Regions from separate parts of the Kitasatospora sp. NPDC059462 genome, predicted to be linked through region 2. Evidence: predicted binding sites of a transcription regulator. Region 2 holds the regulator's gene; the other holds the start of a gene.

Region 1 (7,738 bases), on a different contig from region 2:
GGGCGGCCTCGGCGACCTCGATCCGCCCGCCGTGCAGGTCCACCGCCCACCGGGCGATGGCCAGGCCGAGCCCGGTCCCGCCGTCGGCGCCCGGGCCGGACGCGGTCGCGGTGCCGCTGCGGCCGAACCGCTCGAAGACCCTGGTCCGGTCCGCGGCCGGGATGCCGGGACCCTCGTCCTCGACCTCCAGCAGCAGCGAGCCGGGCCCCTCGCCGGGCCGGGCGCGGACCGTCACGGTGCCGCCGGGCGGGGAGTGTTTGCAGGCGTTGTCGACCAGGTTGGCGACCACCTGGTGGAGCCGCTCCGGGTCGGCGACGCCGGTCAGGCCCGCCGGGCTCACCTCCAACGCGAGCCGGACGTCGCCGCGCCGGGAGAACGCCCCGCCCGCCGTCGCGCCGTCCACGGTGACCCCGCGCAGCACGCCGTCCAGGAACTCGCGCACCTCGAAGGGGCGGGCGTCCAGGTCGACCACGCCGTCGTCGATCTTGGAGAGGTCGAGCAGGTGGGTGACCAGCCGGCCCAGCCGTTCGGTCTGTTCCAGCGCGGCACCCAGGGTCGCCGGGTTGGGCTGGACGACGCCGTCGACCACGTTCTCCAGCACGGCGTGCAGCGCGGCGATCGGCGTGCGCAGCTCGTGCGAGACGTTGGCGACCAGTTCGCGGCGGTGCCGGTCGGCCGCCTCCAGGTCGGCCGCCATCTGGTTGAAGGTGGCGGCCAGCTCGCCGATCTCGTCGCGCGAGTTCACCTCGACCCGGCGGCTGTAGTCGCCGGAGGCCATCGCGCGGGCGGCGGCGGTCATGTCGCGCAGCGGGGCGGTCAGCCCGTGCGCGAGGAACTGCATGAAGAGCAGTGAGGCGATCATCGAGAAGATCATGATGATCCGGATCTGGGTCTCGGAGCGGATCGCCACGACCACCATGCCGGTGGCCAGGAAGACCGAGACGATCACCAGGAGGGCGAGTTTGCCCTTGATCGAGCGGACCGGGTCGAGCGGCCGGATGTCGGCCCAGACCCGTCGGGCGGCGCGGGCGGCCAGGGTGGGCGGCCGGCTGCCGTCGAGATCCCCGTTGCGTTGCTGTGGAAAGGTCATTGGTCCCCTGTGATCCCCCGCGTGGGTGCGCACGGCGGTCCGGGACACGGGCCCCCCGGCGGCCCGGTGTCCGAAGGTGTGCCGCTACGCGAGCGGGGCCTCCAGCGCGTATCCGACGCCGTGCACGGTGCGGATCCAGCTGGCGCCGATCTTGCGGCGCAGCGCCTTGACGTGGCTGTCGACGGTGCGGGTGCCGGACGCGTCCGTCCAGTCCCAGACCTCGGCCAGCAGCTGCTCGCGGGTGAGCACGGCGCGCGGCTGGGCGGCCAGGCAGGCGAGCAGGTCGAACTCGGTCGGCGTCAGGTGGACGTCGCCCGCGGCGAGCCGGACCCGGCGCTGCACGTGGTCGATCTCCAGCTCGCCGAAGCGCAGGCTGCCCAGCGCGGGCGTGCGGGCGGCCTGCTGGGCGCGCTCGACGCGGCGCAGCAGCACGTTGACCCGGGCGGCCAGTTCGCGCATGGAGAAGGGCTTGGTCATGTAGTCGTCCGCACCGACGCCGAGGCCGACCAGCAGGTCCGTCTCGTCGTCGCGCGCGGTGAGCATCAGGACCGGTACCGGGCGCTGGGCCTGGATCCGGCGGCACACCTCCAGGCCGTCGAAGCCGGGCAGCATGATGTCGAGGACGACGAGGTCGGGCTGCCAGGTGTGGAAGCCGTCGACGGCGCCCGGGCCGTCGTGGGCCACGGCGACCTTGAAGCCCTCCGCGCCCAGCCGGGCCGCGATGGACTCGGCGATCGTGGGTTCGTCCTCGACCACCAGCACTCTGCGCTGACTGCTCACCGTGCCGCCGGCGTTCTGGTTGTCCTGCTGAATTTCTGTCACGGTCACGCCACCGCCCCCAGGGCTGCGGGCCGGCCATCTGTGGGGATGGCGAAGGCTCCGCTCGTAGTCTTGTTCCGTCGTGGACTGTGCCGGGTCCGCCGTCCCGTCGCGTGTGCGGGGTCGGCGAGCGTGCGCCGCTCACTTCTCCCGCGCACCTCGCAGCGTACGGACAGCGGGTGATTCCCGGCAGGTGGACCGGACATTTCCGGCCCGGGGGCCGGCTTGCCGGGCCGGCCGTCGGGCCCACCGGGAAGTGGGCACGGGCCGATACCTTACCCGGCGTTTTTTCACTCCGTAACGGTACGTATGCACATCGGTCGGCACCAAGCCGCCGGTCAGCGGGGACGGGCGTGCGTATAAGGGGAGAAGGTCTGGACCAATTCGGCCGGCCCGCGGAGCCGCCGCGTCCAGCGTTCTCCCAGCCGGCTCCCAGCGGCCGGCCGTACCGTGGCCACGACAAATCGCGGGAGCGGGATTTCCGGTGGGCGCCGGTACGTTGGACACGCGCGGGGGCGACGGCTGCGGGTGGTGGAGCGGAGGCGGCATGACGGAGCGGCAGGTGTGCGCCGGGCGCGGCGGGCCGCCGTACGGGATGCTCCGGCGCGGGCTGCGGGCCGGAGCGGTCGAGTGGGCGCTGGCCCGGGTGCCGACCCCCCGGAGCACCCCCTTCGCGGTCGGCTACCTCGCCGTGGTCGGCGCCACCACCACCTTCGCCCAGCTGGCCGACCCCGACCTCGTGCGCCGGCTCCAGGAGGCGTCCAGCTCCGACGGTCACAACCTGTTGCAGCACCCGCTGCGGGCGCTGCTGCTCAGCGGCTTCTGGGTGGCCGGCCCGGACTGGGTGCCCTACCTGTGGGCCTTCGCCCTCACCGTCGCGCCGCTGGAGCGCCGGGTCGGCCCGGTCCGGGCGGCTGCCGTGTTCGCCGCCGGGCACATCGGCGCCACCCTGCTCTCCCAGGGCGTGGTGATCGTCGGGGTGGAGTCCGGGCGGCTGGAGCCGGCCGCGATGGACTACCTGGACATCGGTGTCAGCTACGGCGTGCTGGCCAGCCTCGGCGCGCTGGCCGGGCTGCTGCGGCCGGCCGGGCGGGTGGCCGTGCTGGCCCTGGCCACGGGGCTGATCGCCGAGCAGATCGCCGGCGACCGGGACCTCGTGACCGGGGTGGGCCATCCGGCGGCGCTGCTGGCCGGGGTGGCGCTGTGGCGGTGGCTGCGCCGCTGGGACGGGAGCCGGCCGCACCGCAGCCGGCTCGGGGCGCCGTCCGCGCGCCCCCGGTCCGCCGCCGCGCCCGCGTCCGCGCCCGGCCGGTCCGTGGTGCTGGACCGCTTCTGAGTCGGTCCCGCCGGGGTTCTTGACGGGACGGCCGGCGGTCCTGCTCCGTTCGCTCACGGCGAACAGGGGTCGGGGAACATCCGCAGCCCGCGCAGCCTTAGTCAGGTCGACTCAAGTTCGCTGACTGGGGAGAGATCATGGCATCGACGTCCACTCCGCTCACCCTGCCCGTGCTGCCGCTCGACGACGAGGTCGTCCTGCCGGGCATGGTCGTTCCGCTGGACCTGAAGGACACCGAGGTCCGCGCCGCCGTCGAGGCCGCGCGCGCCGCCGCCGGCGGCAGCACCGGAAAGCCCCAGGTCCTGCTGGTCCCGCGGGTGGACGGTTCCTACGCGGCGGCCGGCACCCTCGCCACCGTCGAGCAGGTCGGCCGGCTGGCCGACGGCGACCCGGCCGCGCTGGTCCGCGCGGTGCGCCGGGTGCGGATCGGCGTCGGCACCACCGGTCCCGGCGCCGCGCTCTGGGTGGAGACCACGCCGTTCCGCGAGTCCTCGGTCGGCACCCCGGTGGCCGGGCGCGCCGCCGAGCTGGTCCGGGAGTACAAGAGCCTGTCCACCCAGTGGCTGCGCAAGCGCGGCGCCTGGCAGATCGTCGACCGGGTGGCCGCGATCGAGGGCGTCGGCGAGCTCGCCGACAACATCGGCTACGCCTCCTTCGTCACCGCCGAGCAGAAGCTGAAGGTGCTGCTGGAGGCCGACCAGGTCGCGCGACTGGAGTACGCGCTCGGCCTGCTCCGCGACCACCTCGCCGAGGAGGAGGTCAACGACACCATCCGCAAGGACGTCGAGGAGGGCGTCGCCAAGCAGCAGAAGGAGTTCCTGCTCCGCCGCCAGCTGGAGGCCGTCCGCAAGGAACTGGCCGAGCTGAACGGCGACCCGGCCGACGAGGAGGGCGACTACCGCGCCCGGGTCGAGGCCGCCGACCTGCCCGAGAAGGTCCGCGAGGCCGCGCTCAAGGAGGTCGACAAGCTGGAGCGCTCCAGCGACCAGTCGCCCGAGGGCTCGTGGATCCGCACCTGGCTGGACACCGTCCTGGAACTGCCCTGGAACGAGCGCACCGAGGACTCCTACGACATCGCCGGAGCCCGCGCGGTGCTGGACGCCGACCACGCCGGGCTGGCCGACGTGAAGGAGCGCATCGTCGAGTACCTGGCCGTCCGCAAGCGCCGGGCCGACCAGGGGCTCGGGCTGGTCGGCGGCCGCCGGGGCGGCGCGGTGCTGGCGCTGGTCGGCCCGCCCGGCGTCGGCAAGACCTCGCTCGGCGAGTCGGTGGCCCGCGCCATGGGCCGCAGCTTCGTCCGGGTCGCGCTCGGCGGCGTCCGGGACGAGGCGGAGATCCGCGGCCACCGGCGCACCTACGTCGGCGCGCTGCCCGGCCGGCTGGTCCGGGCGATCAAGGAGGCCGGCTCGATGAACCCGGTCGTCCTGCTCGACGAGATCGACAAGGTCGGCTCCGACTACCGGGGCGACCCGGCGGCCGCCCTGCTGGAGGTGCTCGACCCGGCGCAGAACCACACCTTCCGCGACCACTACCTGGAGGTCGAGCTGGACCTCTCCGACGTGGTCTTCCTCGCCACCGCCAACGTGCTGGAGGCCATCCCCGAGCCGCTGCTCGACCGGATGGAGCTGGTCAGGCTGGACGGCTACACCGAGGACGAGAAGGTCGTCATCGCCCGGGACCACCTGCTCCCGCGCCAGCTGGAGAGGGCCGGGCTGGCGGAGGGGGAGGTCACGGTCGACGAGCCGGCGCTGCGCCGGCTGGCCGGGGAGTACACCCGCGAGGCCGGCGTCCGCAACCTCGAACGGGCCGTCTCCCGGGTGCTGCGCAAGGTCGCCGCGCAGACCGAGCTGGGCGAGCGCGAGCTGCCCGCCGCGATCGGCGCCGACGACCTGCGGGCCCTGATCGGCCGGCCGCACCACGTCCCGGAGGCGGCCCAGGAGCCCGCCGAGCGGCGCACCGCGGTGCCCGGCGTGGCCACCGGGCTGGCGGTCACCGGGGCCGGCGGCGACGTCCTCTACATCGAGGCCTCGCTCGCCGACGCCGAGACCGGCGGCACCGGGCTGACCCTGACCGGCCAGCTGGGCGACGTCATGAAGGAGTCCGCGCACATCGCGCTCTCCTACCTGCGCTCGCGCGGCGCCGAGCTGGAGCTGCCGGTCACCTCGCTGCGCGACCGCGGCGTGCATCTGCACATCCCGGCCGGGGCCATCCCCAAGGACGGGCCGAGCGCCGGCATCACCATGACCACGGCGCTGGCCTCGCTGCTCTCCGGGCGCAAGGTGCGCACCGACGTGGCGATGACCGGGGAGGTGTCGCTGACCGGGCGGGTGCTGCCGATCGGCGGGGTGAAGCAGAAGCTGCTCGCCGCCGACCGGGCCGGGATCACCACGGTGATCATCCCCAAGCGGAACGAGCCCGACCTCGACGACCTGCCCGCGGAGGTGCTGGAGCGGCTGACCGTCCACCCGGTCGCCGACGTCCGGGAGGTGCTGGAGCTGGCCCTGGAGCCGGCCGGCGTGCTGGTGGCGGCCTGACGCCCCCGGCGCCGCGCCACCCCCGCGGCCCGTCCCGTCCGGCGCTCCGCCTGGACGGGACGGGCCGCGGGGTGCGTGCCAGACTGCGAGAGTGCCGTCCTTGACCCAGCGCACGCTGGCCCGGGTGCCGGAGCGGGTACGACCGCTCCTGGTCCGGCACCGGCAGCTGGTGAAGTTCCTGCTGGTCGGCAGCGGCTGCTTCGCGCTGACGCTGCTGATGAACTACGCGCTGCGGCTGACCGTGCTGGAGCACAAGCCGGTGGTGGCGCTCACCGTGGCGACGGTGGCCGGCACCGCCGTCTCCTACGTGCTCAACCGGCGGTGGAGCTTCCGCTCCTCCTGGCGGCGGCGCGAACCCCTGCTGTTCCTGCTGGTGAGCGCCCTCGCCATCGCCGTCAACGTGCTGCCGCTGATCGTCTCGCGCTACCTGCTCGACCTGCGCGAGCCGTCGGTCGGCCCGGTCACCCAGGAGCTCGCCGACTTCCTGAGCGGGATGGTGCTGGGCACCTTCGCGGCGATGCTGTTCCGCTTCTGGGCCATGCGGCGCTGGGTCTTCACCCGGGTGGAGCAGTCCCTGGTGGCCGCCGGCGCGGCGGGCCCCGACGGCTGGGGCGTCCTCGGCGCGCCCGTGACGTCGGCGGAGGCCGGGGCGGGTGAGGGCGATGCGTGAACCGGAGGCCCTGCGGGGCGGCGGCCCGGCCAGCCAGCAGGGCATGCGCCGGTCCAATCTGGCGCTGGTGCTGCGGGTCATCACCCGCGCCCCGCGCTCGCGCGCCGAGGTGGCCGCCGAGACCGGGCTGACCAGGGCCGCCGTCTCCTCGCTGGCCGAGGAGCTGATCGCGGCCGGACTGGTGGCCGAGGAGGGCCCGGCCGCTCCCAGCGGCAAGGTCGGCCGGCCCGGCACCGCGCTCGGGCTCAACCGGGACGGCCCGGCCGGACTGGGCGCCGAGATCGGGGTGGAGCACCTGGGCGCCTGCGCGGTCGACCTGCGCGGCGAGGTCCGCGCCTGGCGCCGCCAGGAGATCCGCAACCGGGGCCGGCAGCCCGCCGCCGTGATGGCCGACCTCGCCGAACTGCTCCGCCGGGCCGCCGCCGACGCCGCACTGCGCCCGGCCGGGCTGGCGCTGGCCGTGCCCGGACTGGTCGGCGCCGACGGCGCGCTGCTCCAGCGGGCGGCCAACCTGGGCTGGCGGGACGTCGCGGCCGCCGCCGAACTGCGGCTCGCGCTGCGCGCCGCCAACGCCGGGGAACTGGCCGAGCTCCCGCTGCGGGCCGACAACGAGGCCAACCTCGGCGGCCTGGCCGAGCTCTGGCTGGGCGGCGGGCCGGAGCACTTCCTGCACGTCTCCGCGGAGGCCGGGATCGGCTCGGCGATCGTCGTCGACGGCCGGCTGCTGCGCGGCGCGCGCGGCTACGCGGGCGAGCTGGGCCACGTCCCGGTGCATCCGGAGGGGCCGCGCTGCGCCTGCGGGGCGCACGGCTGCCTGGAGCAGTACGCGGGGGAGTCGGCGGTGCTGCGCGCGGCCGGCCTGGAGGGCATCCGGGGCGACTGGGTGGCGCTGCTGGCCGAGCGGGCCGGGGCCGCGGACGAGGAGGTGCGCGCCGCGCTCGACGGCGCGGGCGCCGCGCTGGGCATCGCCGCGGCCGGGGCGGTCAACCTGCTGGACCCGGCCGAGGTGGTGCTGGGCGGCGGCTACGCCCAGCTGGCGCCCTGGCTGCTGCCCGCGATGCGGGCCGAGCTGGCCGCCCGGGTGACCGTCCGCCCCTGGTCGCCCGAGCGGCTGACGGTCTCCCGGCTGGGCCGCCGCGGCCCCCTGCTGGGGGCCGCGGTCGGCGTGGTCCGGGCCCTGCTCGCCGACCCGGGGCGGCTGGAGGGGGCGTAGGCCCCGTCCTCTAGTCCCAACGCCGTTCAGTTAGGCGTGGGGCCTGCATGTCAAGGCCGGTAGGCAAAGCAGCGGA
Region 2 (21,873 bases):
CAGGGCGCCGTACAGCAGGGAGACCGTGACGGCGGGGAGCCAGATCTGGTGGTCGCGGGTGCGGTCGAAGATCGCGGTGGGGGTGCGGAACAGGCCGGTCAGCAGCTCGCGCCAGGTCGGCCGGGGGCCGGTGACCTGCGGCGCGGACTGGCCGCCGGCCCGGTAGACGGCGACGTTGTCCTGGCCGTAGCCGTCCGCGTACGCGGAGGACGGCGGCTCCTGGCCGTGGCCGTAGGAGGAGGGCTCGCCCGCGTACGGGTCGGCGCCGACCGGGAAGGCCCGGGTGTGCCCCGGGTGGTCGGCCGCGTACGGGTCCTGGTGCGGGGCGTGCGGGTCCTGGTGCGGGGCGTGCGGGCCCTGGGGACCCTGCTGGTACGGGGCCCGCGGGCCGTACGGGTCGTACCCGCCGTACGGGTCCTGGTGCGACCCCTGCTGCGGGCCGGTGAAGTACTCCGGCCCGTCCGTCGGCCCGTACCCCCCGGGCGCCGCCTGCTGCTGCGGGGGCGCCGACCACCCGCCACGGGGATCGGCGCCCTGACCGCTGTCGTATCGATTGCCAGCCACGTTCCGAAGGTACCCGCCCGGCGGGCAGCACGGCGGGCCGGCGACCGCTTTGCAGCGAGCCTGTGACGCCGGTGACGCGGATGACGCCGACGCGCAGGCCCTACAGGGGTTTGAAGGCGAACCCTAACCCCGCACGCCGACCTTCGGCCCGTGCACCGCCGCCGCCGCGCTGGTGCCGGCCGGGCACCCGCCCGGCCCGGCCGAGGTGCGCACGGCGCCGACCGGCAGCAGCGTGCCGCAGGCGATCCGCACCCCGTTCGGCAGCTCGTTGTCGGACTCGACGATCGCCCCGTCGCCGATCACCGCGCCGTCCAGCGCGGTCCGGTCGCCGATGACCGCGAAGGCGCCCACGATCGAGTCCTTGACCAGGGTGTCCGGCCCGATGACGGCGCCGGGCAGGATCACGCTGCCCTCGACGATCGCGCCGGCCTCGACCACCGCGCCCTCGGAGACCACGGTGCCGCCGCTCAGCACCGCGCCGTGCCGCACGGTCGAGCCGGGCAGCGGCAGGGCGTCACCGGTCGGGCCGGGGACGGCCGGCGAGTCGACCTTGCCGAGCACCAGGTCGGCCGAGCCGCGCACGAAGGCGGCCGGGGTGCCGAGGTCGAGCCAGTACGAGGTGTCGACGACGCCGCGCAGCAGCGCGCCGGTGGCCAGCAGCTCCGGGAAGGTCTCGCGCTCGACGGAGACCTCGCGGCCGGCCGGGATGCGGTCGATCACCGAGCGGGTGAAGACGTAGCAGCCGGCGTTGATCTGGTCGGTGACGATCTGCTCCGGCGTCTCCGGCTTCTCCAGGAACTCCAGCACCCGCCCGTCGGCGTCGGTGGGGACGAGCCCGAAGGCGCGCGGGTCCTCGACCCGGGTGAGGTGCAGGGTGACGTCGGCCCCGGCGGCCACGTGGCCGTCGCGCAGGGCGGCGATGTCGACGCCGGAGAGGATGTCGCCGTTGAACACCAGGACCGGCTCGTCGGGGCCGCAGGTGAGCCCGGTGGCCGCGTTGCGGATGGCGCCGCCGGTGCCGAGCGGCTCGCGCTCGGTCAGGTAGACCAGCTCGATGCCGTAGGGCGTGCCGTCCTGGAAGTGGTCCTCGAAGACCTCGGCGAGGTAGGAGGTGGCGAGCACCACGCGGGTGACCCCGGCCGCCGCCGCGCGGGCCAGCTGGTGCGCGATGAACGGGACGCCTGCCACGGGCAGCATGGGCTTGGGGGTGTGGGTGGTCAGCGGACGCAGTCGCGTGCCCTTACCACCGACCAGCATGATCGCCTCGGTCATGGTCTGCGCTGTTCCCCTTGTGGTCTCTGCGGCCCGGCCCGGCGGGCCGATACCTCCGTCGGTCTGCTGTACGCCGTTCCGGGGGCCGGAACGGATCGACCGGCGCGCGGCCGGTCCGGCGCCTACTGTATTTCCTCCCGACGGCCGGACCCCCCGCCGCCCCGGCGCCCGACCTGCGCTCCACCGCCCGCGCGACGGCCCCGCGGAGCCGAAAAGCCCGGCCCGGGCGGGCGCCGGCGGCACCTCGCCCGGGCCGGGCGGTTGTAGCAGAACTGTCGAACTACCGGGCTCCCCCGGGGCGTCGGCGGCCGGTCGGTCAGGCGTCGACGGTCTGCGGCTCCTCGGCCCCGGCCGGCGGGACCGCCTTGACCGAGTCGAGCAGCAGCTGGGCGACGTCGACGACCTTCAGGTGCTCCTTCGCCGCGCCCTCGTTCTTCTTGCCGTTGACCGAGTCGGAGAGCATGACCAGGCAGAACGGGCAGGCGGTGGAGACGATGTCCGGGTCGAGGGACAGCGCCTCGTCGACGCGCTCGGTGTTGATCCGCTTGCCGATGCGCTCCTCCATCCACATCCGCGCGCCGCCGGCGCCGCAGCAGAAGCCGCGTTCCTTGTGGCGGTGCATCTCCTGCTGGCGCAGCCCCGGGACCTTGTCCATGATCTCGCGCGGCGGGCTGTAGACCTTGTTGTGGCGGCCCAGGTAGCAGGGGTCGTGGTAGGTGATGAGGCCCTCGACCGGGTTGACCGGCACGAGCTTGCCCTCGTCGATGAGGTGCTGCAGCAGCTGGGTGTGGTGGATGACCTCGAAGTGGCCGCCCAGCTGCGGGTACTCGTTGGCGATGGTGTTGAAGCAGTGCGGGCAGGTCGCCACGATCCGCTTGACCGGGGCGTCCTCCAGCGCCGCGTTCAGGGTCTCGACGTTCTGCGCGCCGAGCATCTGGAAGAGGAACTCGTTGCCCAGGCGGCGGGCGGAGTCACCGGTGCAGGACTCCTCCTTGCCGAGGATCGCGAACCGCACCCCGGCGGTGTGCAGCAGTTCGGCGAAGGCCTTGGTGGTCTTCTTCGCGCGGTCCTCCAGGGCGCCGGCGCAGCCCACCCAGTAGAGGTACTCGACCTCGGCGGGGTCGATGTCCTCGCCGATCACCGGCACCTCGATGCCGGTCTCCTTCTTGAGTTCCTTGACCCAGTCGAGGCGGGCCTTGGTGGCCATGCCCCAGGGGTTGCCCTTGTTCTCCAGGTTCTTGAGCATGGTGCCGGCCTCGGTGGGGAACGAGGACTCGATCATCACCTGGTAGCGGCGCATGTCGACGATGTGGTCGATGTGCTCGATGTCGACGGGGCACTGCTCGACGCAGGCGCCGCAGGTGGTGCAGGACCACAGCACGTCGGGGTCGATGACGCCGTTCTCCTCGGCGGTGCCGACCAGCGGGCGCCCGGCCTCGGCCAGGGCGGCCGCGGGGACGTCCCGCAGCTGCTCGGCGGTGGCCTTCTCGGTGCCCTCCATGTCCTTGCCGCCGCCGGCGAGCAGGTAGGGGGCCTTGCCGAAGGCGTGCTCGCGCAGGCTCATGATCAGCAGCTTCGGGGAGAGCGGCTTGCCGGTGTTCCAGGCCGGGCACTGGGACTGGCAGCGGCCGCACTCGGTGCAGGTGGAGAAGTCGAGGATGCCCTTCCAGGAGAAGTGCTCGACCTGGGAGACGCCGAAGACGGCGTCCTCGGCCGGGTCCTCGAAGTCGATCGGCTCACCGCCGCTGGTCATCGGGCGCAGTTCGCCGAGCGCGGTGGAGCCGTCCTCCTCGCGCTTGAAGTAGATGTTGAAGAAGCCCAGGAAGCGGTGCCAGGCGACGCCCATCGAGGGGTTGACGCCGATGGTGATCGCCCACGCGAAGGAGATGCAGATCTTCAGCATCGCGAAGAGGTAGACCAGGTTCTCCAGGGTGCCGTGGGACAGCCCGCGGAAGGCCGCCACCAGCGGGTAGGAGATCAGGTACGTGGCCTCGTAGGAGCCGACGCCCTCCAGCGCGCCCTCCAGGCCGCGCAGGATCATGATGCACAGGCCGATGCCGAGGATCGTGTACTCGACGTAGAAGGCCTGCCAGGCGATCGAGCCGGCGAAGCGGGACTTGCGGCCTGCCCGGCCGGGCAGGCTCAGCAGCCGGATCACGATCAGCGTCGCGATGCCCAGCGTGGTGAGGGTGCCGACCAGTTCGGTGAACAGCTCGTACGGCAGCCAGCCGCCGAGCACCGGCAGCACGAACTCGGCGTCGAACAGCTGGAAGAAGGCGGTCAGCAGGGTCAGGCCCAGGGTGAAGAAGCCGACCGCGACGAACCAGTGGGCGATGCCGACGATCCCCCAGCGGTTCATCCGGGTGTGGCCGACGAACTCCACGGCCACGGTCTTCACCCGCTGCGCGGGCTGCCCGAAGCGGGTGGCGTCCGGCTGGCCGGTCCGCACCACCCGGTAGATGTACAGCGCCGCACGAGCGGCGAGCGCGGTGCCGACCACGAATGTGACCAGCGAGATGACGATCGCTGCTAGCTGCATCGGCTCTCCGTCTCCTGCGGCTTGCGTGTTACGGGTGTGCAGTTTCTCCAAGGGGAGTGTACTCGTCGGTAACTTCCAGGGCCGACGGCCCGGACATTACCGTTCGCCAACACTTCTCCTGAAGATGCTCAAGGTATGGCGGCAGTCACGCGCGTGCACGTCCGGCACGGCCCGGCCGCCGCCGCTCCGGAGAACGGCTCAGCAAAGTTGAGCGACTCCGACTCATCCCTGTTGACGCCCTCCGCATCCTCGGGCATCCTTGAGCCCGTAAAGCTCAACTCTTCCCTGGAGGTATCTACGATGGCACGCGCGGTCGGCATCGACCTCGGCACGACGAACTCGGTCGTCAGCGTTCTGGAGGGTGGCGAGCCCACCGTCATCACGAACGCCGAGGGCGCGCGGACCACGCCGTCCGTCGTCGCCTTCGCGAAGAACGGCGAGGTGCTCGTCGGCGAGGTGGCCAAGCGCCAGGCGGTCACCAACGTCGACCGCACCATCCGCTCGGTCAAGCGCCACATGGGCACCAGCTGGAAGATCGGGCTGGACGGCAAGGACTTCAACCCCCAGCAGATCAGCGCCTTCGTGCTGCAGAAGCTGAAGCGCGACGCCGAGGCCTACCTGGGCGAGCAGGTCACCGACGCCGTCATCACCGTCCCGGCGTACTTCTCCGACTCCGAGCGCCAGGCCACCAAGGAGGCCGGTGAGATCGCGGGCCTCAACGTCCTGCGCATCGTCAACGAGCCGACCGCGGCCGCCCTGGCCTACGGCCTGGACAAGGACGACCAGACCATCCTGGTCTTCGACCTCGGCGGCGGCACCTTCGACGTCTCCCTGCTGGAGATCGGCGACGGGGTCGTCGAGGTGAAGGCCACCAACGGTGACAACCACCTCGGCGGCGACGACTGGGACCAGAAGATCGTCGACCACCTGGTCAAGGTCTTCCAGGCCGGCCACGGCGTCGACCTGTCCAAGGACAAGATGGCCCTGCAGCGTCTGCGCGAGGCCGCCGAGAAGGCCAAGATCGAGCTGTCCTCGTCCTCCGAGACCTCGATCAACCTGCCCTACATCACGGCCTCCGCCGAGGGCCCGCTGCACCTGGACGAGAAGCTCACCCGCGCCCAGTTCCAGCAGCTCACCTCGGACCTGCTGGAGCGCTGCAAGATCCCGTTCCACAACGTGATCAAGGACGCCGGCATCGCGCTGTCCGAGATCGACCACGTGGTCCTCGTCGGCGGCTCCACCCGCATGCCGGCCGTCGCCGAGCTCGTCCGCGAGCTGACCGGCGGCAAGGACGCCAACAAGGGCGTCAACCCGGACGAGGTCGTCGCCATCGGCGCCGCGCTCCAGGCCGGTGTCCTCAAGGGCGAGGTCAAGGACGTCCTGCTGCTCGACGTCACCCCGCTGTCCCTCGGCATCGAGACCAAGGGCGGCATCATGACCAAGCTGATCGAGCGCAACACCACGATCCCGACCAAGCGCTCGGAGATCTTCACCACGGCCGAGGACAACCAGCCGTCCGTGCAGATCCAGGTCTACCAGGGCGAGCGCGAGATCGCCGCGTACAACAAGAAGCTCGGCATGTTCGAGCTGACCGGCCTGCCGCCGGCCCCCCGCGGCCTGCCCCAGATCGAGGTCACCTTCGACATCGACGCCAACGGCATCATGCACGTCGGCGCCAAGGACCTCGGCACCGGCAAGGAGCAGAAGATGACCGTCACCGGCGGCTCCGCGCTGCCGAAGGACGACATCGAGCGCATGATGCGCGAGGCCGAGCAGTACGCGGAGGAGGACCACAAGCGCCGCGAGGCCGTGGAGACCCGCAACCAGGCCGAGCAGCTCGTCTACTCCACCGAGAAGTTCATCGCCGACAACGCCGACAAGCTGCCGGCCGACGTCAAGACCGAGGTCGAGACCGCCATCGGCGAGCTCAAGGAAGCCCTGAAGGGCGAGGACATCGCGAGGATCCGCGAGGCCTCGGAGAAGGTCTCCACCACCGCCCAGAAGCTCGGCCAGGCGCTGTACGCCAACGCCGACGCCGCCGGTGCGGCCGGTGCGGGCGCGGCCGGTGACGCCGGCGAGGCCGGTGCCAAGGACGACGACGTCGTCGACGCCGAGATCGTGGACGACGAGAAGCCCAAGGGCGGTGCGGCATGACGGAGAAGCCGCAGGGTGCCGAGCCCGGCGACGACTCCGCCGCCGAGGAGGCCGTGATCAAGGCGGCCGAGGAGGCCGCCGCGGCCGGGGCCGAGGGCTCCGGCGCGGAGGAGGTCGCCGCGGCCAAGCGCGAGGCGGCCGAGCGCACCGCCGACCTCCAGCGCCTGCAGGCCGAGTACCAGAACTACCGCAAGCGGGTCGAGCGCGACCGGCTGACGGTCCGCGAGATCGCCGTCTCCAACATCCTGGAGTCGCTGATCCCGGTGCTGGACGACATCGGCCGCGCCCGCGACCACGGCGAGGTGACGGGCGGCTTCAAGTCCGTCGCGGAGTCGCTGGAGACGGTCGTCGCCAAGCTGGGCCTGCAGCAGTTCGGCAAGGAGGGCGAGCCCTTCGACCCGACCATGCACGAGGCGCTGATGCACAGCTACTCCTCGGACGTCACCGAGGACACCTGCGTCCAGATCCTCCAGCCCGGCTACCGGATCGGCGAGCGGATCATCCGCCCGGCGATGGTCGCGGTCGCGGAGCCCCAGCCGGGCACCCAGACCACGTCCGGTCCGGACGCCGACACCGCCAAGGGCGGGGAGAAGAAGGACCAGGCCGACGGTGGCTCGGACAGCTGACCACCGGTGACGGCTGACAACCCTTGCGCTGCGGAGTCGTACGCCGGCCAGTACGGCGGCCGGCTCCGCAGCGCGCTGTCGGCGTGTCCGGGCACGCAGGAGCGTGCCCGGACCGTTGACAGCACTGTGACGATGGACCTCGGGAGGTGGCGCCGGCCATGAGCGGCAAGGACTACGTGGAGAAGGACTACTACAAGGTCCTCGGCGTGCCCAAGGACGCCAGCGCCACGGAGATCAAGAAGACCTACCGCAAGCTGGCGCGCGAGTTCCACCCCGACGCCAACAAGGGCGACACCAAGGCCGAGGAGCGGTTCAAGGACATCTCCGAGGCGTACGACGTCCTCTCCGACGAGAAGCGCCGCAAGGAGTACGACGAGGCCCGCAGCCTCTTCGCCAACGGCGGCTTCCGGCCGGGCGGACCCGGCGGCACCGGCAGCTACAGCTTCGACTTCGGCGACCTCTTCAGCGGCAGCCAGGGCGGCGGCGGCGCCGGCGGCGGGCTGGGCGACGTCTTCGGCGGCCTGTTCAACCGCGGCGGCCGGCAGGCCCAGCCGCGGCGCGGCGCCGACGTCGAGACCGAGGTGACGCTCTCCTTCGAGGAGGCCGTCGACGGTGCCACCGTCCCGCTGCGGATGACCAGCCAGGCCCCCTGCCGGCTCTGCAACGGCACCGGCGCCAAGTCCGGCACCACCCCGCGGGTCTGTCCGACCTGCGTGGGCTCCGGCACGGTCAGCCGCGGTCAGGGCGCCTTCGCGCTCTCCGAGCCCTGCCGGGACTGCCGGGGCCGCGGCATGATCGTCGACGACCCCTGCCCCGACTGCCACGGCAGCGGCCGCGCCAGCTCCGCCCGCACCATGCAGGTCCGGATCCCGGCCGGCGTCCAGGACGCCCAGCGGATCCGCCTCAAGGGCAAGGGTGCCCAGGGCGAGCGCGGCGGCCAGCCCGGCGACCTGTACGTCACCGTCCACGTCGACCCGCACGCCGTGTTCGGGCGCAAGGGCGACAACCTGACGGTGACCGTCCCGGTGACCTTCCCCGAGGCGGCCCTCGGCGGCACCATCGAGGTGCCGACCCTGAACGGCCCGTCGGTGAAGCTCAAGCTGCCCCCCGGCAGCGCCAACGGCCTGACCCTGCGGGCCCGCGGCAAGGGCGCCACCCGCAAGGACGGCACCCGCGGCGACCTGCTGGTCACCATGGAGGTCGTGGTGCCCCAGGCCGTCACCGGCGACGCCCTGACCGCTCTGGAGCAGTACCGCGAGGCGACCGCCTCCGACGACCCGCGAGCCGCCCTCTTCCGAGCGGCGAAGGGAGCGTGACGACCAGATGACCCCCGACGACCCCATCGGCCCCGGCCTCGGCGACGGTCTTCCCGGTGGCGGCGGCGCCCGCCGCACCACCCGCCGGACCGCCCCGCAGCCCCAGTACGTGCTCACCGAGGAGACCCCGGTCTACGTGATCTCGGTGGCCGCCGAGCTCTCCGGCCTGCACCCGCAGACCCTCCGCCAGTACGACCGGCTCGGCCTGGTCAGCCCCGACCGCACCGCCGGACGCGGCCGCCGCTACTCCGCGCGCGACATCCAGCAGCTGCGCGAGGTCCAGCGGCTCTCCCAGGACGAGGGCATCAACCTGGCCGGCATCAAGCGGATCATCGAGCTGGAGAACCAGGTCGCCGCCCTGCAGTCCCGGATCGCCGAACTGGCCGACTCCCTGGAGGGCGCGGCCACCGCGCTCCAGCAGCGCGAGGCCACCATCCACGCCTCCTACCGGCGCGACCTCGTCCCCTACCAGCCCCCGACCCCGCACTCCAGCGCGCTCGTCGTCTGGCGCCCCAAGCGCTGACCGCCGTCGCGCGCTCGCGCACCACCGCCGGTACCCGCCGTACAGCGGGTACCGGCAGTATCGTTCCAGTGCGAAGGTTCAGGAAGCGGGGAACCGGCTCGAACACCACGCAGCAGTCGGCACGGGGGCACGCGGCGCCTAGGATGCCCAGGGCGGACCAGGTCCGCGCAGTCCACCCGGTCCAGCCAACGGCGAGGAGCCGCAGATGAGTGCCGGACACAGGTCTGGAGCCACCCACGAGGGTGTGCTGTCTCCGGAGGCCCGCAGCCTGTACCAGAAGGCCCTGCGGCACGACGGGCCGCTGACGGACGACCAGGGCTGTCCGCTGTCGCCCGAATCCGACCACGAACCGCTCCAGGAGTTGCTGCGGCTCGGTCTCCTCAATCCGGAAGTGGGCCCGCCGGGAACCTTCGCGGTGAAAGACCCCCGGCAGCTCGCCGAATCGGCCTCGAACAATCTCCAGATGGAGGCCGCCGATCTGCTCCGCCGGTCGATTTCGCTGCACGCGACGCTGCAGGAACTCGGCCTCGAATACCAGGCGCACACCACCGGACCGGAACCCGGCGGATCAATTGAGTACGTCCAGGGCCGCGGCACCATAAACCAGCTCCTGGAAACGCTGCTGGAGAACGCCTCGCGCGAGATGCTGACCGCACAGCCCGGCGGCGGGCGGGCGGCCGACGCATTGCGGATCGCCATCGACCGGGACATGAGATTCGTGCAGCGCGGCGGCACCATCCGGACCATTTACCAACCGGGTGCGCGCTATTCCAATCCGACGGTCGACTACGTACGGGAGATCACCCAGGCCGGCTGCCAGGTGAGGACCCTCGACGAGGCGTTCGCCAAGCTCATCGTGCTCGACCGCAAGGTGGCCGTGGTCACCGTCGGGGGCGAGGAGAATCGCGACCGCGCGGCCTTCATCCGGGACGAGGCGGTGATCAGCTACATCGTGCACGTGTTCAGCAGCCAGTGGGAGCGGGCCATTCCCTTCTCCGGCTCGCACGAGATCCCCCGCCAGGTGGTTTCGAGCATGCGTCAGCAAATCATCCGGATGATGCTCCAGGGGGCCGGCCACAGAACGATCGCGCGCCGGCTCGGACTGAGCGAGCGCACGCTGGCCCGGCACATCGCCGAACTCCGCGAGGAACACGAGGTCGAGACGCTCTTCCAGCTCGGCTGGAAACTCGCCCGGCAACAAGAAGGACCGATGCTGCCCGATGCATCGGTCCTTCCCCTTGACTGGCAAAAGTCCTACCAGTGACTGTCCATGTCGAGCATGGCAACCTGCTGGCGGTCGGCCCCCCAATGGGAGTCATCAGCGGTGGCCGAGCCCACTCCAATGAGCATTGCGATGCCCAGGAGGAATGCAGAGACAGCAATACGGCGCGCCTTCAGCACAACATCACTCCTTTCACGACAACTTACTGCGAGCATCGACTCATCGGGCGACGGTCGCACTAATGCGACCATATGATGACCCATAGAGGGCCGACATGTCACGCCCCAGTACACCCGCAGAGCGTTGCGAGGGCTGGCAGGAGCACGTCGACGACGTCTACTCTCACCCCGAACAAGCTCGCCTGATGTGAGCACAACCAACGTACGCGCCGGTCAGGCCCGGCGGTGTGTCATCTGACTGCCTGGCAGTCAGATGCCAGCACGACTCTGTGGACGCCAAGACCCGTCTCATTGGACGATCAACCCGCCCGTCGCAATAACAAACGTTGATTGTTCAGGCAGGACGGAACAGCACCTCCGAGCAGCGGTGCCATGTCTGCTCGCCTGACCACCACTTCCCCGGAGTCGTCATGAGCGAGCCCTATCTGCGCGACCTCCCCGCACAGGCCCATGAGGGCCGGCGCGCACGCGTGTTCCTGGCCGCGCCGCTGATGCGGTTGACCGGGCCGGCGGACAGTGTGGTGACCCTCGCCAGCCGGACGCGGCTGACGACGCTTCGCACCACCCTCCTCCGCAGCGGCGCCGCCGTGTACAGCGCCCACCACAGTGACGCCTGGACCGTCGCCGGGCGCGCCCCCGAGCCCCGGGTGCCGTCGGACTTCCGCGCGCTGCAGTCCGCGGACCTCGTCTTCGCCTACGTCGGCGCGCCGCTGTCGGCCGGCGTCAGCCTGGAGCTGGGCTGGGCGTCGGCGCTGCGCAAGCCGATCGTCCTGCTCGTCGACGAGGCCATCACCCACAACCCGCTGATCGCCACCATCGAGCAGGTCGCCCCCGTCCTGCCGCTGGTCTTCGACGACACCTGGTCCCAGGAGGCCCTCCACCACACCGTGGAGACCGCCCTCGACTGGGCCGGCATGGCGCTCTCGCTGCGCGAGGGCTTCTGGACCGCCCCCGGCGAGCAGTTCACCGTCCCCCGGCAGCAGCCCCCCGCCGTCGGCCCGGCCGGCTACTGGCCCACCGGCGCGGCCACCGGCTGACCGCCGCTCAGTCATCGCGGCAGCCCCGCATCCGCCATCCGAGCTGGAACAGCGTCCGGGCGCCGTGGCGCTCGCGCAGGCGGGAGATGTGGGCGGCCACGGAGCGTTCGCTCAGGCCGATCCGGGCGGCGATGGCCCGCTGGGTGAAGCCGCGGGAGAGGAGGCGCCCGATCCGGACGGCCACCGGGTGCGGAACGGCGGCCGACCAGTCGGTGACGGTGGCGCGGCACCAGTCGCGCTCGAAGGTGGCGACCAGCGCGTCCACCGTGGCCCGGTCGGTGATGAACGCGGCGGCGCTGTGGTCGGCCCGCGCGGAGACCACCGCCGTGGTCCGGTCGACGATGATCATCCGGTCGAAGGGCTCGTCCAGCAGGCGGATCTGCGAGCCGTGCGGGACGACCGCGTTCGCGTACTCGATCACCTCGGGCTGACGGCGCACCACGGGCTGGTAGATGGTCCGGATCCGCCGCCCGGTCATCAGCAGCGGGACGTCCTGGGTGACCGACAGTTCGAGGGTGGCCCGCCGGCGGGTCCCCGGCTGGGCCGTCAGCAGCTCCTCCCGGCACTCCGCGACCAGCAGGGCGAGCCGGTGCCGGATGGCCTCCGGGCCCTCGACGCAGGGCGACAGCGGGGCCGGCTGGCGGGTGGCGTCGAAGGTGGCGCTCAGCGGCGCCAGGGTGCCGGGCAGCTGCTCGGCGCGCACCAGCAGCCTGGTCGCCTCGGTGCGCAGCTCGGCGGCCCGGCGGTCCCCGGCCGTGCGCGGGCTGACGGCGGTGTACCCGCCCGCGGTGCGTTCGAGCAGACCGCGGGCGACCAGACCGGCCAGCGCGACCGGGTCGGCGGCGGACGACGCGGTGAGCCGGCCGCCGTTGGCCAGCGCGGTCAGGTAGAGGCCGTGCTCCGCGGCGGTGGGCTCATCCGTCATCACGGCCGCCGCGCATCAGCCAGCCGAGCTGGAAGAGGGTCTGGGCGCCGTAGCGGTCGCGCAGCCGGGAGATGTGGGCGGCCACCGTGCGCTCGCTCAGGCCGAGGCGGGTGGCGACGGCGCGCTGGGTCAGGCCGCGGGCGAGCAGCCGGCCGACCCGGTCGGGCGCGTTGTGGGCGGGCCCCTGGCTGAGCACGGCGGACCAGTCGGTGGCGTCGGCCCGGGACCAGTCGCGCTCGAAGGCGTTGACGATGAAGGCGATCGCGGCCGGGTCGCTGATGAAGGCGGCGGTGCTGTGGTCGTCGCTGGCGGAGATCACCGCGACCGAGCGGTCGAAGATCATCAGCCGCTGGAACGGCTCGTCCAGGATCCGGATCAGCGAGCCGCGCCGGGTGACCTCCTCGGCGTAGGCGAGGGCGGCCGGTTCGGAGATCGCGACGGGCTGGTAGAGGGTGCGCAGCGAGCAGCCGCGCTGGAGGAGCTTGACGTCCTGCTGGATGGCGATCTTGAGCGCGTCGGGCGGGCGGTGGCCGGGCTGGGCGGTGAGGACCTCGGTGCGGCAGTCGGAGACCAGCTGGGAGATCCGGTGCCGGATGTGGATGTGGCCCTCGATGTAGACGGCGCCGCCGGAGCGCTCGGGCGGGCGGGGCATCGCGTCGTAGGCGCGGGTGAGGGCGTCCAGGGCGCCGGGCAGGTTCTCGGCGCGCACCAGCAGGCGGGTGGCCTCGCTGCGCAGTTCCGCGCCGAGGCGGTCGCTGACCGAACGGGGGCTGACGGCGGTGTAGCAGGCGTCCATCGGATTGGTCATCAGCAGGCCGATGGAGACCAGCTGGCGGACGGCGTCCTGGTCCGGGTCGGGGACGTCGGCGATACGGATCCGGCCGCCGTCGGCGAGGATCGCGAGGTAGAGCCGGCGGGCGGCTTCGTCGGGGTCGCCGGCGGACGCGGCGGCGCCCGGCCCGGAGCGGCCCGGCCCGGAGCCGTCCGGGCCGTCCGCCGGGTCCGCCGTCGCCTCGAACGTCACGTCGAACGCTCCCTGCCGGATGCTCTGGGGTATCGGTGCTCCGCGCGCCGCGCGGTCGCCGGTGATGATCAAGGTACTGGGAGCCGGCGGTCCCCCGGGCCCCGGGTGCCGTCGCACGCGGGCCCGGGGGCCGCCGGTGTACGCCGCGGTCCAGCGCTTCCGGCGAGGCGGAGCAGCAACGCCTCGCCGACTCCGGTCCCGGGGGCCATCACCACACATGGCGTCCCGGCCGGCGCTCTCCCCCCCGATATGCAGGCACGTGCGGACGTACCGGTCGCATCCAGTATGAAGAGCAAGTCGCCGTCCTCGGGCTGCGGTTGCCCGGACGACCTGGCGTGGCTCCACCCTCACAGGCGTGACGGCCGGTGAACAAGTGCCACCCTGCTTCATGTTCTCGCAATTGCAGGAACCTGCACGGGCGGTTCGGCGCGGGCTCCCGCGGCCCGTTTGCGCCTTCCGCCAACCCGCAGGTCAGCCGGGTGGGGCGGGGGTTTTCCGACCGTCCGGCCGGTCGGTGGCGGAGCAGCGTGTTCCGGAACCCGGCGCGTCCGGGCACCGCCGGACGCGTTCAGCGGGCCAGCAGCCGGCCGCCGGCCAGGGCGGCGGCGGTGCCGCCCGCCGCGAGCGCCCAGCCGGCCAGCAGCAGGGCGAACAGGGCGGCGGCGAGCCCGGTGAAGCCGGCGAACCCGGTGTGCCGGGCGAGCGCGGACGCCCCGGTGACGCAGGTGCCGACCGGGAAGGTGAAGGCCCACCAGGTCATCGCGAACCCCATCCCGGCCCGCCGGGCGCGCAGGTTGGCCGCGACGGCGAGCAGCAGCCAGAGCATCGCGACGCCCAGCACCGCCACCCCGAACAGCTCGGCGAGGGCGACCGCCACGGGCGCCAGGCCGGGGAACACCGGGCCCGCGGCGTCGGCCAGCTGGTGGACGGCGGTGGTGGACTGGCCGAGCGGGCCGAGCACCAGGAAGAGCGTCGGGGTGAGCGCCAGGGCGGGCAGCTTGCTGTGCACCAGGCCGGTGAGCACCACCGGCAGCAGCGCCAGGGTGGCCAGCAGGCCGATCCCGAACAGCGTCGCGCACCCGTACAGCAGGGTCTGCCGGGCCGCGCCGGCCGGCAGGTGCGGGACGAGCGCCGGGCCGGTGGCGGAGGCGACCAGCGGGGCGACCACGGGCAGCAGCCAGGTCGGGTTGGCGGCGAGCGGGGAGACGGCGTGCCGGGTGATCATCAGGTACGGGATGCCGGCCGCGACGGCGAGCGCGTACAGCGTGCCGGCCGTCCAGAGCACGAGGTCGAGCGCCACGGCCGGGCCGGTACCGATCACCCGGGAGCCGACGGTCAGGGTGCCGAGGCCCACCGAGAGCAGCGCCATCGGCGGGCAGCCGTAGAAGACGGCGGTGGCCGGGTCGTCCAGCAGGTGGGCGCGGGCGGCCGAGCGGTGCCGGGTGAGGTGGACGGCCCGGGCGGCGCCGATCACCAGCAGGCCGGCCAGCCCGAGCGCCCACATCAGCTCGGCGAAGCCGGTCAGCCCGGGCCACCGGACCGGCAGGACGGCCGCGCCGTTGGCCGTGATGGCGGTCCCCATGACCACCGCGTACCAGTTCGGGCCGAGCTGGGCGAGGTCGAAGCGGCGGACGCGGACGGATGCGCGGGGACCGGGGGCGGGGGCGGGGCTGAGCAGGGTGGCCATGGCACCCACCGTCGCCCGGCCCGGGCGGCGGCGGTAGCGCCGCCTGCTCTATGAGGGCATAGCCTGAGTCTATGGCCCTCTCTCCGCGCGTCCCCGAACTCGGTGCGCTGGAGCTGCTGCTCGCGGTGGCCCGGCTCGGCAGCGTCGGCCGGGCGGCCGCCGAACTCGGGGTGAGCCAGCCGACCGCCAGCGCCCGGATCAAGGGCATGGAGCGGCAGATCGGCGTCCCGCTGCTGGAGCGCTCCCCACGCGGCTCCCGGCCCACCGAGGCGGGCCGGCTGGTGGTCGAGTGGGCGCGGCAGGTCGTGGAGGCGGCGCAGGCGCTGGACGCCGGGATCGACGCGCTGCGCGAGCGCCGGGACGCCCGGCTGACCGTGGTGGCCAGTCTGACCGTCGCCGAGTACCTGATGCCGGGCTGGCTGCTGGCCCTGCACGCGGCCAGCCCGGGCACGGCGGTGACGCTGCGCACCGCCAATTCGGCGGACGTGGCGGGCCACGTGCTGGCCGGGGACGCGGACCTCGGCTTCGTCGAGGGGCCGCTGCCCCCGGCCGGGCTGGCGGGCGCGGTGGTGGCGGCCGACCGGCTGGTGGTCGTGGTGGCGCCGGACCATCCGTGGGCACGGCGCCGCGCGCCGCTGTCCGGCCGGGAGCTGGCACAGACCCCGCTGGTGCTGCGCGAACCGGGTTCGGGCACCCGGGAGGTGCTGGAGATGGCACTGGCGCCGTACGGGGGCACCGCGCCGCCGCGGCTGGAGCTGGCCTCCTCGACGGCGCTGAAGGCGGCCGCGATGACCGGGGCCGGACCGGTCTGCCTGAGCGAGCTGGCGGTGGTGGAGGAGCTGGCGACCCGGCGGCTGGTGGCGGTGCGGCTGGTGGCGGAGCTGGACCTGCGGCGGCCGCTGCGGGCGGTCTGGCCGGCCGGGCAGCGGCCGACCGGCCCGGCCCGGGAGCTGCTGGCGCTGACCCGGCGGACGGCCGGCACCCACCAGGCGCGGATGGCGCAGGCCCGGACCCTGCCGCCGAGGACGGCCCGCGAGCCCGCCGCCTCGCCCGAGCGCCCCGCGCTGCGGGTCCGCCCCGACCGTTCATCCAAAAGTTGAGCGGAATAGACTCAACTTAGTGCATGCTGTACACGGCAGACATCACGCACGACGAGGGAGGACCCCCCAGCAGTGGACGCCAGCAAGTTCACCACCAAGACGCAGGACGCCCTGTCCGCCGCGATCCGGCAGGCCGGGGCCGTCGGCAACCCGGACGTCAAGCCGGTGCACATCCTGACCGCCCTGCTGGATCAGCCCGAGGGCATCGCCAGACCGCTGCTGGAGGCGGTCGGCGCGGACGTGTCCCGGATCGACGCCGAGGCCCGCCGCCAGGCCGCCGCGCTGCCCAGCGCCTCCGGCGCCACCGTCGCCGCGCCACAGCTGGCCCGCGACACCCTGGCGGTGCTGACCGAGGCCGACAAGCGCGCCGACGACCTCGACGACCAGTACGTCTCCACCGAGCACCTGCTCGTCGGCCTGGCCGCCGAGGGCGGGGCGGTCGCCGAGCTGCTGGTGCAGCAGGGCGCCACCCCGAAGGCGCTGCTCGCCGCGTTCAAGGACGTCCGGGGCAGCGCCCGGGTCACCTCCCCGGACCCGGAGGGCACCTACAAGGCGCTGGAGAAGTACGGCACCGACCTCACCCAGGCGGCCCGCGACGGCAAGCTCGACCCGGTGATCGGCCGGGACCAGGAGATCCGCCGGGTGGTCCAGGTGCTCTCCCGCCGGACCAAGAACAACCCGGTGCTGATCGGCGAGCCCGGCGTCGGCAAGACCGCCGTGGTCGAGGGCCTGGCCCAGCGGATCGTGGCCGGCGACGTCCCGGAGTCGCTGCGCGGCAAGCGCCTGGTCTCCCTGGACCTCGGCGCGATGGTCGCCGGCGCCAAGTACCGCGGCGAGTTCGAGGAGCGGCTGAAGGCCGTCCTCAACGACATCAAGCAGAGCGACGGCCAGGTCGTCACCTTCATCGACGAGCTGCACACCATGGTCGGCGCGGGCGCCGGCGGCGACTCCGCGATGGACGCCGGCAACATGCTCAAGCCGATGCTGGCCCGCGGCGAGCTGCGGATGGTCGGCGCCACCACCCTGGACGAGTACCGCGAGCGGATCGAGAAGGACCCGGCCCTGGAGCGCCGCTTCCAGCAGGTGCTGGTCGGCGAGCCCAGCGTCGAGGACTCCATCGCCATCCTGCGCGGCCTCAAGGGCCGCTACGAGGCGCACCACAAGGTGCAGATCGCGGACGCCGCCCTGGTCGCCGCGGCCACCCTCTCCCACCGGTACATCACCTCCCGCTTCCTGCCCGACAAGGCGATCGACCTGGTCGACGAGGCGGCCTCCCGGCTGCGGATGGAGATCGACTCCTCCCCGGTCGAGATCGACGAACTCCAGCGCTCCGTCGACCGGTTGCGGATGGAGGAGCTGGCCCTGGAGAAGGAGTCGGACCCGGCCTCGGTCGACCGGCTGGCCAAGCTGCGCCGCGATCTCGCCGACAAGAACGAGCAGTTGAGCGTGCTCACGGCCCGCTGGGAGCAGGAGAAGAAGAGCCTGAACCGGGTCGGCGAGCTCAAGGAGCGGCTGGACGACCTGCACGGCGCGCTCGAACGCGCCCAGCGGGACGGCGACTTCGAGCGCGCGTCCAAGCTGATGTACGCCGAGGTCCCGGCGGCCGAGAAGGAACTCGCCGAGGCCCAGGAACGCGCCGCCGGCGAGGACACCTCCGCCTCGATGGTCAAGGAGGAGGTGGGCCCGGACGACGTGGCCGACGTGGTGGCCTCCTGGACGGGCATCCCGGCCGGCCGGCTGATGGAGGGCGAGAGCGCCAAACTCCTGCGCATGGAGGAGGAGCTGGGCCGACGCCTGATCGGCCAGGCGGAGGCCGTGCAGGCCGTCTCGGACGCGGTGCGGCGCACCCGCTCCGGCATCGCCGACCCGGACCGCCCGACCGGCTCGTTCCTGTTCCTCGGCCCGACCGGCGTCGGCAAGACCGAACTCGCCAAGGCCCTGGCCGACTTCCTCTTCGACGACGAGCGGGCGATGGTCCGCATCGACATGAGCGAGTACGGCGAGAAGCACTCGGTCTCCCGCCTGGTCGGCGCGCCGCCCGGGTACGTCGGCTACGAGGAGGGCGGCCAGCTCACCGAGGCGGTCCGCCGCCGCCCGTACAGCGTGGTGCTGCTGGACGAGGTGGAGAAGGCCCACCCCGAGGTCTTCGACGTCCTGCTCCAGGTGCTCGACGACGGCCGGCTCACCGACGGCCAGGGCCGCACGGTGGACTTCCGCAACGCGATCCTGATCCTCACCTCCAACCTCGGCAGCCAGTTCCTGGTGGACCCGGCCACCCCGGAGGAGCGGAAGAAGGACCTCGTACTGGAGTCGGTGCGGGCCGCCTTCAAGCCGGAGTTCCTCAACCGGCTCGACGACATCGTGGTCTTCGACCCGCTGGGCACCGCCGAGCTGAGCCGGATCGTCGACCTCCAGGTGGCCCGGCTGGGCGACCGGCTGCGCGACCGCCGGCTCAGCCTGCACGTCTCCGAGGCCGCCCGGGACTGGCTGGCGCTCACCGGCTACGACCCGGCGTACGGCGCCCGGCCGCTGCGCCGGCTGGTGCAGTCCGCGATCGGCGACCAGCTGGCCCGGGCGATCCTGGCGGGCCAGGTGCACGACGGCGACACCGTGCTGGTCGAGCGGGACGAGGACGGCGACCGGCTCACCGTCCGTGCCCGCGGGCCGCTGGAGAAGTAGCCGCCCGTCACCACCGGACGATCATGGTCCGGCCCCGGCCGACCCCGGGGCCGGACCATGATCCGGCCATGCCCGGCCCGGTGACGGCCACCCCTGTGAGGCGGGCCCCGGATGAGGCAGGATGGACTCGGAAGGGCGGCCTCTCATTGCCGACCACCACGTGCACTGAGGAAGAGGACCCCATGAGCATCGACCCGTCGTCCATCCCGTCGTTCGGCATGCCCCAGGGTGGCCAGCCCGGAGGCCAGGGCGGGCGTCCGGCCGGCCCGCCGCCGATCATCGTCCCGGACCAGAACCTGGTGGGCCAGCTCCTCGACCAGATGCAGCTCAAGCACGGCGTCGACGAGGAGGGCGACCTCACCGCCCCCTGGGAGGGCTTCCGCGTCTACTACATGTTCCGCGGCGAGCAGAAGGAGCTCTTCGCCGTCCGGGCGTTCTACGACCGCCCGTACCCGCTGGAGAAGAAGGGCGAGATCCTCGACCTGATCGACGAGTGGAACCGCGAGACCCTCTGGCCCAAGGTCTACACCCACACCCACGAGGACGGCGTGGTCCGCCTGATCGGCGAGGCCCAGATGATCGTCGGCACCGGCGTCAACCTGGACTACTTCGTCACCACCACCGCCAACTGGACCCAGGCCGCCGTGGGCTTCGAGCAGTGGATCGTCGAGCGCCTCGGCCTTCAGGACGAGATCGAGGGCGAGGACGGCAAGGGCAAGCCGTCCGAGGGCACCGACGAGAGCTGATCACCGGTCGCGGCCGATCACCGGTCGCCGACCGCCGACCGCGGACCGCCCGGGGGCTCCGGTTTCCCGCTCCGGTTCCTGCTCCGGCTCCTGCTCCGGCTTCCCGCTCCGGCTTCCCGTACGGCCCGCCACCGGCACCCGGTGGCGGGCCGTCGTCGTCCCCGCGGCCGCCCCGGCCGTCACCGGCGGCGACGGTGCCGCCTGAGGTGCCGCAGGAGCAGCAGGCACAGGGCGGCGAGGACGAGCGCCGAGAACCCGACGACCAGCGGGCCCGGGAGGTCCCCCGCACCGGCCGACGCGGTCACCGATCCGGCGCCGCCGGGAGTCCTCGGGAAGGTGACGGTGGCGCGCGTGGTGTGCTCGGCCGGCCCGCTCCCGAGCGTGAGCTCCACGGTCCACGGGCCGTCCGGCAGCCCCGGGTCCAGCGGGACGGTCACCTCCCCGGCGTCGCCCGGGGCCAGGGTGGTGCCCGCCTTGACCGGGAACGGCCCGGCGCGCAGTCCGCCCGGCCCGTCGAGGAGCGAGAGCGCCCCGCCGACGTCCAGCGCGCGGCCGCCCGTGTTGTGGACCCGGGCGTGCACCTCCGCCCGCCCGTCCCGGGCCCTGGCCGGCCACAGCCGCCCGATCGTGAAGTCCGTCGGCGGCTCGCCGCCGGGACCGACGTCGAGGTACATCCGGACCCCGACCCGCCCCACGACCGCCAGCTGGTGCGCGCGGTCCGCGGCGGCCCCGGTCTGGGCCCAGATGACGCCGTAGCGCTCCCCGGCGGAGGCGTTCGCGGGCACCCGGACGGTGGCGCGCACCGGCGCCGTCGCGGAGGGCGCCAGGTCGAGCTCCGTCGTGTCGAGCGACGTCCAGCCGGTCAGCTCGTTGGGGGTGCGCTCGGGGGCGAAGGCGAACTCCCCGTTCGCGACGGCGGCCGCCCCGGCGTAGAGGGTGACGTGCATCGGCGCCGACGACTCGTTGCTGACCTCCACCCGCCGCTCGATGACCGAGCCCGGGGCGAGGTGGTCGACGACGTAGGCCTGCGCCCGGGGATCGTCCCGGCGGTCCTCCGGGGCGTCGAGCAGCCTGATGCCGATGGTCCTCCCCGCAGCGTCCGGCCCCGGGGAGGGCGTCCCCGGTACTCCGTCCGCCGCCGCCGGCAGCACCCCGAGTGCCTGGACGACGGCCAGCACCAGCAGCAGGGCCCAGGAGCGGCGCACGCCCCCGGGCCGCTCGGCGGGCTCGGGCATCTCAGGCAACGGAGTGGGTCAGCGTTCCGGTGTAGATCCCGCCCACGGCGCTGGCGGGCAGGTCGACGGCGACCGTCGGGTTCCAGGTCGCGGTGTTGTCGCCGACGCCGGAGGTCCCGGTGACCACCGTCTGGGCGGAGTTGCTCAGCGTCACGCTGGTCGGGGTGACGGTGATGGTGCCGGTCGTCGTCACCGTCCCGGGCGTGTAGGTGGCCCGGGAGGCGGGCACCGTCGACGGGCCGTTGGTGAAGTCGGTGACCGAGGCCGTCACCGTCCAGGAGGCCGACAGCAGGGCGCGCGCGTCGACCACGTTCACCGGGCCGATCGGCGCGCTGACCGTGGTTCCGGGCGCGCCCGAACCGAGGGCGGCGCTGACCGGCACCGTCATCGTCAGTGCGCCGGAGGTGACGATGAAGGTGAGCGTGGTGCTGGGGTCGTACGCGGCGACGGCCAGGCCCGGCTGGACCATGACGAGGGCGGCGGACGCGGCGGCGACGGCAAGGGTTCGTAAACGCATGATGACTCCCGAAAGCCCCCGAGAGCGGACATTCCGATTGACGTAATGTCAGAGAAACCGGTGCGGCCGGCTCCCGCAAGGCGAAGCCCTCCGCACTGCGCCGGAGGAATGACCGCACCTCGGAGCTTGTCCGCGCCCCACGGCCGACGGAGGATTGGGCCGACCGCAATCTGTGAGGAGCCGTGATGGGTGCGAGGCCGCTGTTGAACCGCCGGCTGGCGGGCATGGGAACGACGATCTTCGCCGAGATGTCCGCCCTGGCCACGGCCACCGGCTCGATCAACCTCGGCCAGGGCTTCCCGGACACCGACGGCCCCGAGCAGGTCCGCGAGGCCGCCGTCCGGGCCCTGCGCGAGGGCCGGGGCAACCAGTACCCGCCCGGCCCCGGCATCCCCGAGCTGCGCACCGCGATCGCCGCGCACCAGCAGCGCCGCTACGGCCTCGGCCTCGACCCGGACACCGAGGTGCTGGTCACCGCCGGCGCCACCGAGGCCATCGCCGCCTCCCTGCTCGCCCTGCTGGAGCCCG

Evidence for each region. The regulator HspR, encoded in region 2, represses chaperone genes until heat shock. The targets are predictions, from matches to a motif close to TTGAGNNNNNNNNNCTCAA.
Region 1: a site for HspR is predicted at 3,342-3,360, ahead of lon (endopeptidase La). Genes of this name have one in related genera too.

The regions. Positions count from the first base shown of each region.
Region 1 is NZ_JBHYUU010000265.1:715-8,452, forward strand. It holds gene ACFXAM_RS36035 (sensor histidine kinase) at 1-1,090, opposite strand, end outside; gene ACFXAM_RS36040 (response regulator transcription factor) at 1,175-1,912, opposite strand; gene ACFXAM_RS36045 (rhomboid-like protein) at 2,457-3,245, shown strand; gene lon (endopeptidase La) at 3,383-5,779, shown strand; gene ACFXAM_RS36055 (GtrA family protein) at 5,871-6,449, shown strand; gene ACFXAM_RS36060 (ROK family protein) at 6,442-7,662, shown strand.
Region 2 is NZ_JBHYUU010000032.1:22,445-44,317, forward strand. It holds gene ACFXAM_RS11830 (YIP1 family protein) at 1-564, opposite strand, end outside; partial or broken gene ACFXAM_RS11835 (sugar phosphate nucleotidyltransferase) at 763-1,836, opposite strand; gene ACFXAM_RS11840 ((Fe-S)-binding protein) at 2,153-4,375, opposite strand; gene dnaK (molecular chaperone DnaK) at 4,676-6,529, shown strand; gene grpE (nucleotide exchange factor GrpE) at 6,526-7,155, shown strand; gene dnaJ (molecular chaperone DnaJ) at 7,314-8,471, shown strand; gene ACFXAM_RS11860 (heat shock protein transcriptional repressor HspR) at 8,479-8,994, shown strand; gene ACFXAM_RS11865 (helix-turn-helix domain-containing protein) at 9,200-10,258, shown strand; gene ACFXAM_RS11870 (hypothetical protein) at 10,249-10,395, opposite strand; gene ACFXAM_RS11875 (hypothetical protein) at 10,806-11,432, shown strand; gene ACFXAM_RS11880 (LuxR family transcriptional regulator) at 11,440-12,357, opposite strand; gene ACFXAM_RS11885 (LuxR C-terminal-related transcriptional regulator) at 12,347-13,381, opposite strand; gene ACFXAM_RS11890 (TDT family transporter) at 13,950-15,068, opposite strand; gene ACFXAM_RS11895 (LysR family transcriptional regulator) at 15,140-16,168, shown strand; gene clpB (ATP-dependent chaperone ClpB) at 16,241-18,847, shown strand; gene ACFXAM_RS11905 (YbjN domain-containing protein) at 19,030-19,593, shown strand; gene ACFXAM_RS11910 (peptidase) at 19,773-20,828, opposite strand; gene ACFXAM_RS11915 (hypothetical protein) at 20,830-21,345, opposite strand; gene ACFXAM_RS11920 (pyridoxal phosphate-dependent aminotransferase) at 21,531-21,873, shown strand, end outside.